Regions from separate parts of the Arthrobacter sp. K5 genome, predicted to be linked through region 2. Evidence: riboswitches for the same ligand, from Rfam matches in the RefSeq annotation. Region 2 holds a riboswitch; the other holds the start of a gene.
What was found. Region 2 has a riboswitch for glycine ahead of gcvP (aminomethyl-transferring glycine dehydrogenase). Riboswitches for the same ligand answer to the same signal wherever they lie in the genome.
Positions count from the first base shown of each region.

Region 1: linked by a shared signal. The riboswitch ahead of gcvP (aminomethyl-transferring glycine dehydrogenase) and the one ahead of gcvP (aminomethyl-transferring glycine dehydrogenase) in region 2 are both predicted to bind glycine.

Region 1 covers NZ_CP159279.1:4,071,482-4,075,901, reverse strand. Annotated here, with positions in the region: gene gcvP (aminomethyl-transferring glycine dehydrogenase) at 1-1,843, opposite strand, end outside; glycine riboswitch at 2,045-2,143, opposite strand; gene ABRP34_RS18585 (TetR/AcrR family transcriptional regulator) at 2,271-2,810, opposite strand; gene ABRP34_RS18580 (MFS transporter) at 2,878-4,420, shown strand, end outside.
Region 2 covers NZ_CP159279.1:3,437,339-3,441,758, forward strand. Annotated here, with positions in the region: gene gcvP (aminomethyl-transferring glycine dehydrogenase) at 1-1,407, opposite strand, end outside; glycine riboswitch at 1,557-1,657, opposite strand; glycine riboswitch at 1,918-2,015, shown strand; gene cycA (D-serine/D-alanine/glycine transporter) at 2,164-3,654, shown strand; gene purU (formyltetrahydrofolate deformylase) at 3,651-4,420, shown strand, end outside.

The DNA of each region.
Region 1 (4,420 bases), 630 kb from region 2:
CGGTGGCCACCACGACAACTTTCATGCCGGCCAGCACAGCCGAGGCGGCGTTGGTGCCGTGCGCCGAGGCAGGGATCAGGCAGACGTTGCGCTGGTCGTCGCCGCGGGACAGGTGGTAGCCGCGGATGGCCAGCAGCCCGGCGAGCTCACCCTGCGAGCCGGCGTTCGGCTGGATGGAGACCTGGTCGTAGCCGGTGATCTCGGCGAGGTCCGCCTCCAGGCCATCAATCAGTTCCCGCCAGCCTGCGGTCTGGGAATCCGGGGCGAACGGGTGGATCGAGGCGAACTCCGGCCAGGAGATGGCTTCCATCTCGGCGGTGGCGTTCAGCTTCATGGTGCAGGAGCCCAGCGGGATCATGGTGCGGTCCAGCGCCAGGTCGCGGTCGGAGAGCTTGCGGATGTAACGCAGCAGCTGGGTCTCGGAACGGTGCGTGTTGAACACCGGGTGCTGCAGGTACGCGGAGGAACGCTCGACGGCGGCATCCAGGGCGAAGCCGTCAGTCGCCTCCACTGCCCCGGCACCGAAGGCGGCGAGGAGGTCGGCCACGATGGCCGGCGTCGTTGTCTCATCAGTGGAGATGCCAACGGTGTCAGCATCGATGCTGCGGAGGTTGATGCCCTTCTTCTCGGCGGCGGCGATGATGCCGGCGGCCTTGCCCGGGACGGAAACCGTCACGGTGTCGAAGAAGCTCGTGTGCAGGACGTCCAGGCCGGCGGCCTGGAGTGATGCGGCCAGGGTCCTGGCGTGGCCGTGGGCGGTTTCGGCGATCGCCTTCAGGCCCTCCGGTCCGTGGTAAACGGCGTACATGGAGGCAACGATGGCCAGCAGCGCCTGCGCCGTGCAGATGTTGGACGTGGCCTTCTCGCGGCGGATGTGCTGCTCGCGGGTCTGCAGCGCCAGGCGGTAGGCGGGGACGCCGGCGTTGTCCTTGGAGACGCCCACCAGGCGGCCGGGCAGGGAGCGTTCCAGCCCCTTCTGCACGGCCATGTAGGCGGCGTGCGGCCCGCCGAAGAACAGCGGAACGCCCAGGCGCTGGGCGGAGCCGACGGCGATATCCGCGCCCTGCTCGCCAGGAGGCGTGATCAGGGTCAGGGCAAGCAGGTCAGCGGCCACCGTGACCAGCGCGCCGCGCTCCTTGGCGGCGGCGATGACCTCACTGTGGTCGAAGACGCGGCCGGAGACACCAGGCTGCTGGAGGACAACGCCGTTGATGTCGCCGTCGGGAAGCCCCTGGGACAGGTCCGCCACCTCCACCTCGAAACCGAGGGCTTCGGCGCGGCCCTTGACGATGGCAATCGTCTGCGGCAGGCAGTCCGCGTCCAGGACAGTCTTGCCGTCGTGGGCGGTCTTGTTCTTGTTGGCCCGGCGCATCAGCAGCACGGCCTCGGCCACGGCCGTGGCTTCATCCAGCAGCGAGGCGTTGGCGATGGGCAGGCCCACCAGGTCCTGGACCATGGTCTGGAAATTCAGCAGCGCTTCCAGCCGGCCCTGCGAGATCTCCGGCTGGTACGGGGTGTACGCGGTGTACCAGGCGGGTGCCTCAAGGACGTTGCGGCGGATCACCGGGGGCGTCACGGTGTCGTAGTAGCCCTGGCCGATCATCTGCACGGCGGTCTTGTTCTTGGCCGCGAGCTTCCGGAGTTCCGCGAGTGCTTCCACTTCGCTCAGGGCCGGCGCGAGCTGCAGCGCTGAATCCTGGCGGATGTCGTTGGGCACTGCCGTATCAACCAGCGCGTCGACGGTGTCGTAGCCGACGGCCTTGAGCATGGCTTCGACGTCGGCCTGGCGGCGGGCGCCAATATGCCGGTCGACGAAGGACGAGGAGGCTGAATTAACGGTCAAAAGGAACTCCATAACTAAGGCGACGCAGGGTACGCCACATTGATTCGGGTTCCTCCCCGCTCTGTATTGGACCTGAGAGTTTCCGCGATGCTGCGCTTTCGCACAGCTCCGCTTGCACCGTCGGTGAGCACAGCGTGCCCTGAACTGTCCGCGCGAAGGCGGAACATTTCCAGCGGGCAGCCTGCTGCTTTCCAGAGTTGCCTTGCCGCGGCGGTACATGGGCCTGAGAGATTCCTGGGGAGGTTTTGCTCCTACGGCGCCTGCTTGTACCTACTTGCAGGACTCTCCCGCCGCAGATCAAAGGCTTATTCAATTGAGCGGTGACAGCTGTCACAGAGGCTATTGTCCTACGCCGGGATCGCGTCTGCAAACTGTGGCGGCGTGGGCTGGCACACCCCCGACGGCGGGCAACCCCGGGGAAGCCCACCTACCCCCTGAGCCGCTCAAGTGCGGCCAGGAGGCTTTCGACGTCGGCCGCCGTCTCGGCGGGCGACGCAGCCGGCCCGATGGACAGCATGGCGTTGAAATAGAGGCCGTCGCCCATATACAGGACGGCCTTGGCCAAGCCTGGCCCGACGTCGCGGGCGATCTCATCAAGCCACCTCTGCTGGATGTGGGCAAACCGGCGCCGCGTCTCCTCGTGCGCCACCTCGGCAAGCCTCGTCGCGGCCACGATGGCACGGTCCAGCGGAGTGTCCGCCCAGACGGACGATTTGATGAAGTAGGCGGCCGCACCCTCCGCAGCCGCAGCCATGGCAAGGGCATCCGCTTCCGCGTACTCGTCGAGGCGGTCCAGCAGGACGCCGATCAGCGCTTCCTTGTTCGGAAAGTGGTACAGGAGCCCGCCCTTGGACACGCCTGCGCGGGCTGCCACGGCATCAAGGGTGGCGGCGCGCTCCCCCACCTCGATCAGGAGGGATTCAAACGCATCGAGCACTGCGCCGCGGGCGACCGGTTTTCTGGGCATGGCTCCCATCATGCCCGGTTCCGACCCCGGGTTTATAACTATACCGTCTGGACGGTATAGTTATTTCATGACCCTGCACTCAACCCTTCGCCCGGAGAACACGTCCGCAGAGCAGGCCCGCGGTGGCGCGCGCGACTGGTTCGCCCTGGCCCTGCTCATGTTCCCGGTCCTCCTGGTGGCCGTGGACAACACTGCGCTGACGTTCGCCCTTCCCGCAATCGCCCGCAGCCTCGACCCCTCGGGCGTACAGCTTTTGTGGGTGGTGGATGCCTACGCCCTGGTCCTCGCCGGACTCCTTGTTGCCATGGGCAGCCTCGGCGACAGGATCGGGCGCCGCCGGCTGCTGCTGGTCGGCATTTCCGGCTTCGCTGCGGTCTCCGCGGCGTCGGCCTTCGCCCCGAGTGCCGAATGGCTCATTGCCGGCCGCGCGGCCCTCGGATTCTTCGGCGCCATGCTCATGCCGTCCACGCTGTCACTGATCCGCAACATCTTCCGGGAGCCGGGCAGGCGGAGGCTGGCCGTGGCCATCTGGGCTGCGGGGTTCTCCGGCGGCGCAGCGCTGGGACCGATCTTTGGCGGCTGGCTGGTGGAGCACTTCTGGTGGGGCGCCGTCCTGCTCGTGGCCGTGCCCATCATGCTGCCGCCACTGGTGCTGGGTCGCTTCCTCATTCCGGAATCCAAGGATCCGAATCCCGGCCGCGTGGACCTGGCCAGCGTGGTGCTGTCAATGCTGGCCATGGTGCCGGTGGTCTACGGCATCAAGGAACTGGCCACCCATGGACCCGGCGTGACGCCGTTCGGGGTTCTGGCGTTTGGCCTGGCCATGGGACTCCTGTTTGTCCGCCGCCAGCACGCCCTCACGTCCCCGCTCCTGGACATGTCCCCACTGCTGGATATGTCACTGTTCAGCAACCGCGTGTTCAGCACAGCGATCACGGCAAACATCCTGGCGCTGTTCTCCTACAACGGCTTCATCCTGTTTCTGGCCCAGCACCTGCAGCTGCTCGAAGGCATGTCACCGTCAGAGTCGGGCACCGCCATGCTGCCGGCCCTGACGGCCACCGTGGTGGCGGGTTTGCTCGTGGTTCCGCTGGTCCGGAAGGTCCGGCCGGGCTTTGTGGTGGCCGCCGGACTGGCGCTGAGCGCCGCCGGCTACTGCATCGTGGCGTTCGGGGATCACGACGCCGGGCCCACCGCGCTGCTGGTCGCCCTCCTCGTCCTGGCGCTGGGCGTGGGTTCTGCCGAGACCATCTCGAACGATCTGATACTGGGCGCCGTGCCGGCCGAAAAATCCGGCGCAGCGGCGGCCATATCGGAGACCGGCTACGAAGTGGGCTCACTCCTCGGGACAGCCCTCCTGGGGTCCATCCTGACCGCGTCATACCAGCAGCATCTCGCCCTCCCGGAGACCGTTGCCCACGCAGTCCCGGCAGAGTCGGCGGACCAGGCCAGGGAGACCCTGGCCGGTGCCATGGAGCTCGCCGGGTCGCTGCCGGCTCCGCTGGCCGAGGGGCTCACGGCGGCCGCCCGGGCCGCCTTCGATTCCGGCGTCCACATCACCGCGGCGATCGCGCTGGTACTGATGGCAGGAGCCTCGGTGCTCGCCGCCG
Region 2 (4,420 bases):
GTGCGTGTTGAACACCGGGTGCTGCAGGTAGTCGGAGGTGCGCAGCACTGCCTCGGGAAGTTCAAAGCCCGCTGCGTCCCCTACCGGTCCGGCGCCGAAGGCGACGGCTACAGCGGAAAGTGTTGCCGCCGTCGTCGTTTCATCAATGGAGACGCCCACGGTGTCCGCGTCGATGAGGCGCAGGTTGATGCCGCGGGCCTCTGCCGCCGTGATGACCTTGGTGGCTTTGCCCGGCACGCGGACGGTGAGGGTATCGAAGAAGGAATCGCTGACGAGTTCGCGGCCTGCCGCCCTGAGCGCGGTGGCGAGGACGCGGGCGTTGTTGTGAACGGTCTCGGCGATTGCCTTCAGGCCGTCGGGGCCGTGGTAGACGGCGTAGAAGGACGACACGATGGCCAGCAGCGCCTGCGCCGTGCAGATGTTGGACGTGGCCTTCTCGCGGCGGATGTGCTGCTCGCGGGTCTGCAGCGCCAGGCGGTAGGCGGAGGCGCCGGCGTTGTCCTTGGAGACGCCAACGATGCGGCCCGGAAGCGTGCGCTCCATGCCGGTGCGCACCGCCATGTAGGCAGCGTGGGGGCCGCCGAAGAACAGCGGCACCCCGAAGCGCTGGGCGGTTCCGACGGCGATGTCCGCACCCTGCTCGCCCGGAGGCGTGATGAGTGTCAGGGCAAGCAGGTCAGCGGCCACCGTGACCAGCGCGCCGCGCTCCTTGGCGGCGGCGATAACGCCGGACTGGTCCCACACGCGGCCCGAAACGCCGGGCTGCTGGAGGACGACGCCGTTGATGTCGCCGTCGGGAAGTCCCTGGGACAGGTCCGCAATTTCAATCTCGAAGCCGAGTGCTTCGGCCCGGCCCTGCACGATGGCGATGGTCTGGGGAAGGCAGTCGGCATCCAGAACGGTCTTGCCGTCGTTCTTCTTGTTGGCCCGGCGCATCAGCAGCACGGCCTCCGCCACGGCGGTGGCCTCATCCAGCAGGGAAGCGTTGGCGACCGGCAGCGCAGTCAGGTCCTGCACCATGGTCTGGAAGTTCAGCAGCGCTTCCAGCCGGCCCTGCGAGATCTCCGGCTGGTACGGGGTGTATGCGGTGTACCAGGCGGGGGCTTCGAGGACGTTGCGGCGGATCACCGGGGGCGTCACGGTGTCGTAGTAGCCCTGGCCGATCATCTGGACGGCGGTCTTGTTTTTGGCGGCCAGGCGGCGAAGCTCGGCCAAGACCTCAACTTCGCTCAGCGCAGCGGTGAGCAGCAGGGGGTTCTCTTGGCGGATGGACGCCGGGACGGCGGTATCAACGAGGCCATCGACCGAGTCATAGCCGATGTTCTTGAGCATGGTGTCGATATCGGCCTGGCGGCGGGCGCCGATATGCCGGTCGGCAAAGGTTGATGGAAGCGATTGAATCGTCATGAGGAACTCCAGGTTTGGCCTGCCACGTGTGGCACGGCATGGTTTGGGTTCCTCCCCGCTCTGTATTGGACCTGAGAGATTCCGCGGACGTGGTTCTCCGCTTGCACCGTCGGTGAGCCAAACAAGGTTTGGCTGCTTTCCAGAGTTGCCTAGCCGCGGCGGTACGGGGGCCTGAGAGATTCCTGGGGAGGATTTGCTCCTACGGCGCCTGCCCGGTGAATGACTGGGAGGACTCTCCCGCCACGGTTCGAAAGGCTATGAAGATGTGGGTGATTCGGATCATAAGATACCGGACAATCCGGCCCAGACCAAATCGGAGCCATCCGTGGGTGTCCCCACGTTTCCCTCTGCGGCCCGGCAAGGCGGCCGGGCCAACCGCCGTTTGACAATTCTTCGTGACCGAGACCACACTGAACCGGTGGCCGGCGGGCTGCGCTGACCGGCACGTGCCGGCAAGGCGGCCGCTGCCGGTATGCATACATTTTTTCTCGACATAATTGAAAATGCTTACGATCTGCGGCGGGAGAGCCCTGCCGGTACGTTCAGCAGGCGCCGTAGGAGCAAACCCTCCCCAGGAAACTCTCAGGCCCACGTACCGCCGCGGCGAGGCAACTCTGGAAAGTAGGCAGGCGCGTCCTGTCTCACCGACGGTGCAAGCGGAAGACCATGTCCGCGGAATCTCTCAGGTCCCATACAGAGCGGGGAGGAACCGAATCAGTGTGGCCATTCAGGGCCACTTGAACGATGGAGTTCCTAATGACGATTCATCCTCCTGCCTCCACGGCCGGTGAGGCTCCCCGCCTGGAGCGGCAGCTGAGCAACCGGCACATCCAGCTCATCGCCATCGGCGGCGCCATTGGCACGGGCCTGTTCATGGGCTCCGGCAAGACCATTTCCGCGGCCGGGCCGTCCGTGATCTTCGTATACATGATCATCGGCTTCATGCTGTTTTTCGTCATGCGGGCCATGGGCGAGCTGCTGCTGAGCAACCTGAACTACAAGTCCTTCAGCGATTTCGCCGCCGACCTGCTGGGCCCGTGGGCGGGGTTCTTCACGGGATGGACCTACTGGTTCTGCTGGGTGATTACCGGAATCGCGGACGTCATCGCCATCGCCGGCTACTCGAAGGAACTCTGGCCGGGACTGCCCCTCTGGATCCCGGGCCTGGCCACCGTTGCCATCCTGCTGCTGCTGAACCTCACCACAGTCAAGGCATTCGGTGAAACCGAATTCTGGTTCGCGCTGATCAAGATCATCGCCATCGCCGCGCTGATCGTCGTGGGCCTGTTCATGATCTTCACCGGTTTCCAGTCCGACGCCGGGCCCGCCACCTTTACGAACCTGTGGAGCCATGGCGGCTTCTTCCCCAACGAGTTCATGGGATTTGTGGCCGGTTTCCAGATCGCCGTGTTCGCCTTTGTGGGCATTGAACTGGTGGGCACCACGGCTGCGGAGGCCAAGAACCCGGAAAAGAACCTTCCCAAAGCCATCAACTCCATCCCGGTGCGCGTGCTGCTTTTCTACGTGGGCGCCCTCATCATCCTGATGTCCGTCACGCCGTGGACCCAGTTCGCCGCCGGCCACAGCCCGTTCATTGCGATGTTCTCGCTGGCCGGACTCGGGGCCGCCGCCACGGTGGTTAACCTCGTGGTGCTGACCTCGGCCATGTCCTCGGCCAACTCCGGCATCTACTCCACCTCCCGCATGGTCTACGGCCTGGCGCAGGAAGGCGACGCGCCGGCCGTCTTCGGCAGCCTGTCCCGCCGCAAGGTACCCAATAACGCCCTGTTCCTGTCCTGTGTGCTGCTGCTCTCCGGAGTGGTGCTCATGTACGCGGGCCAGGACATCGGCAAGGCGTTCGACATGGTCACCACCGTTTCGGCTGTCTGCTTCGTCTTCGTCTGGTCGATCATCCTCGCCAGCTACATCGCCTTCCGACGCCGTCGCCCGCACCTGCACACCGCCTCCAGGTTCAAGATGCCCGGCGGCATCCCCATGGTGTGGGTGGTCTTCGCCTTCTTCGCCTTCGTGCTGTGGACCCTGACCACCCAGCCCGACACCCTGACCGCGCTGCTGGTCACACCCGTCTGGTTCGTCCTGCTCGGTGCGGCCTGGCTGGTTCTGCGCCGCCGGCCCGCGCACCTGGCCCGCTATGCAGCCTTCCAGGATGAACTGCAGTCCGAGGAGACCGCCGCCCGCGACCATGCGGGCCGGCGTCTCGAGGAGAAGGAAAGCGTCAAGGGATGATCAGGACAGAGGAAAAGCCCTCATTGGCGGATCAGGCGCCCGGAGCCGGCGGGGAGTTTGTGCTGACCTTCCATTGCCCCGATTCCCTGGGAATCGTCCAGTCGGTGGCGGACTTCCTGCTCAAGCAGGAGTGCTACATCGTTGACCTCAAACAGTTCGGCGACCGGAACGCGGGGCACTTCTTCATGAGGGTCCACTTCGCCTCGACGGGTGACGCCGCCGCCGTCGAACAGCTCCGGGACCGCTTCGCGCCGCTGGCCGGACAATGGACCATGGACTGGCGCCTCGAGCGCCATGACCGCAAGCAGCGGATCCTGGTGATGGTGTCCAAGTATGGTCACTGCCTCAACGACCTGCTGGTCCGCGCCCGCAGCGGCGAACTGCCGGTCGAGATAGCGGCGGTGGTGTCCAACCACCCGGACCTCGAAGGGCTCGCGGCCTGGCACGGGGTCCCGTTCCACCACGTCCCCGTAACCCCGGAGTCCAAGGCAGAAGCGGAGGCCGGGCTCCTGGAACTGGTGGACGCGTATGAGGTTGAGCTGGTGGTTCTGGCCCGTTACATGCAGGTCCTCAGCGACTCCGCCACCGCCCGGCTCACCGGCAAGGCCATCAACATCCACCATTCGTTCCTGCCCAGCTTCAAGGGCGCGAAACCGTACCACCAGGCGCATGAGCGCGGAGTGAAGACAGTCGGCGCCACGGCCCATTACGTGAACTCAGAGCTTGACGAGGGGCCGATCATTGCGCAGCAGGTGATTGAGGTCGA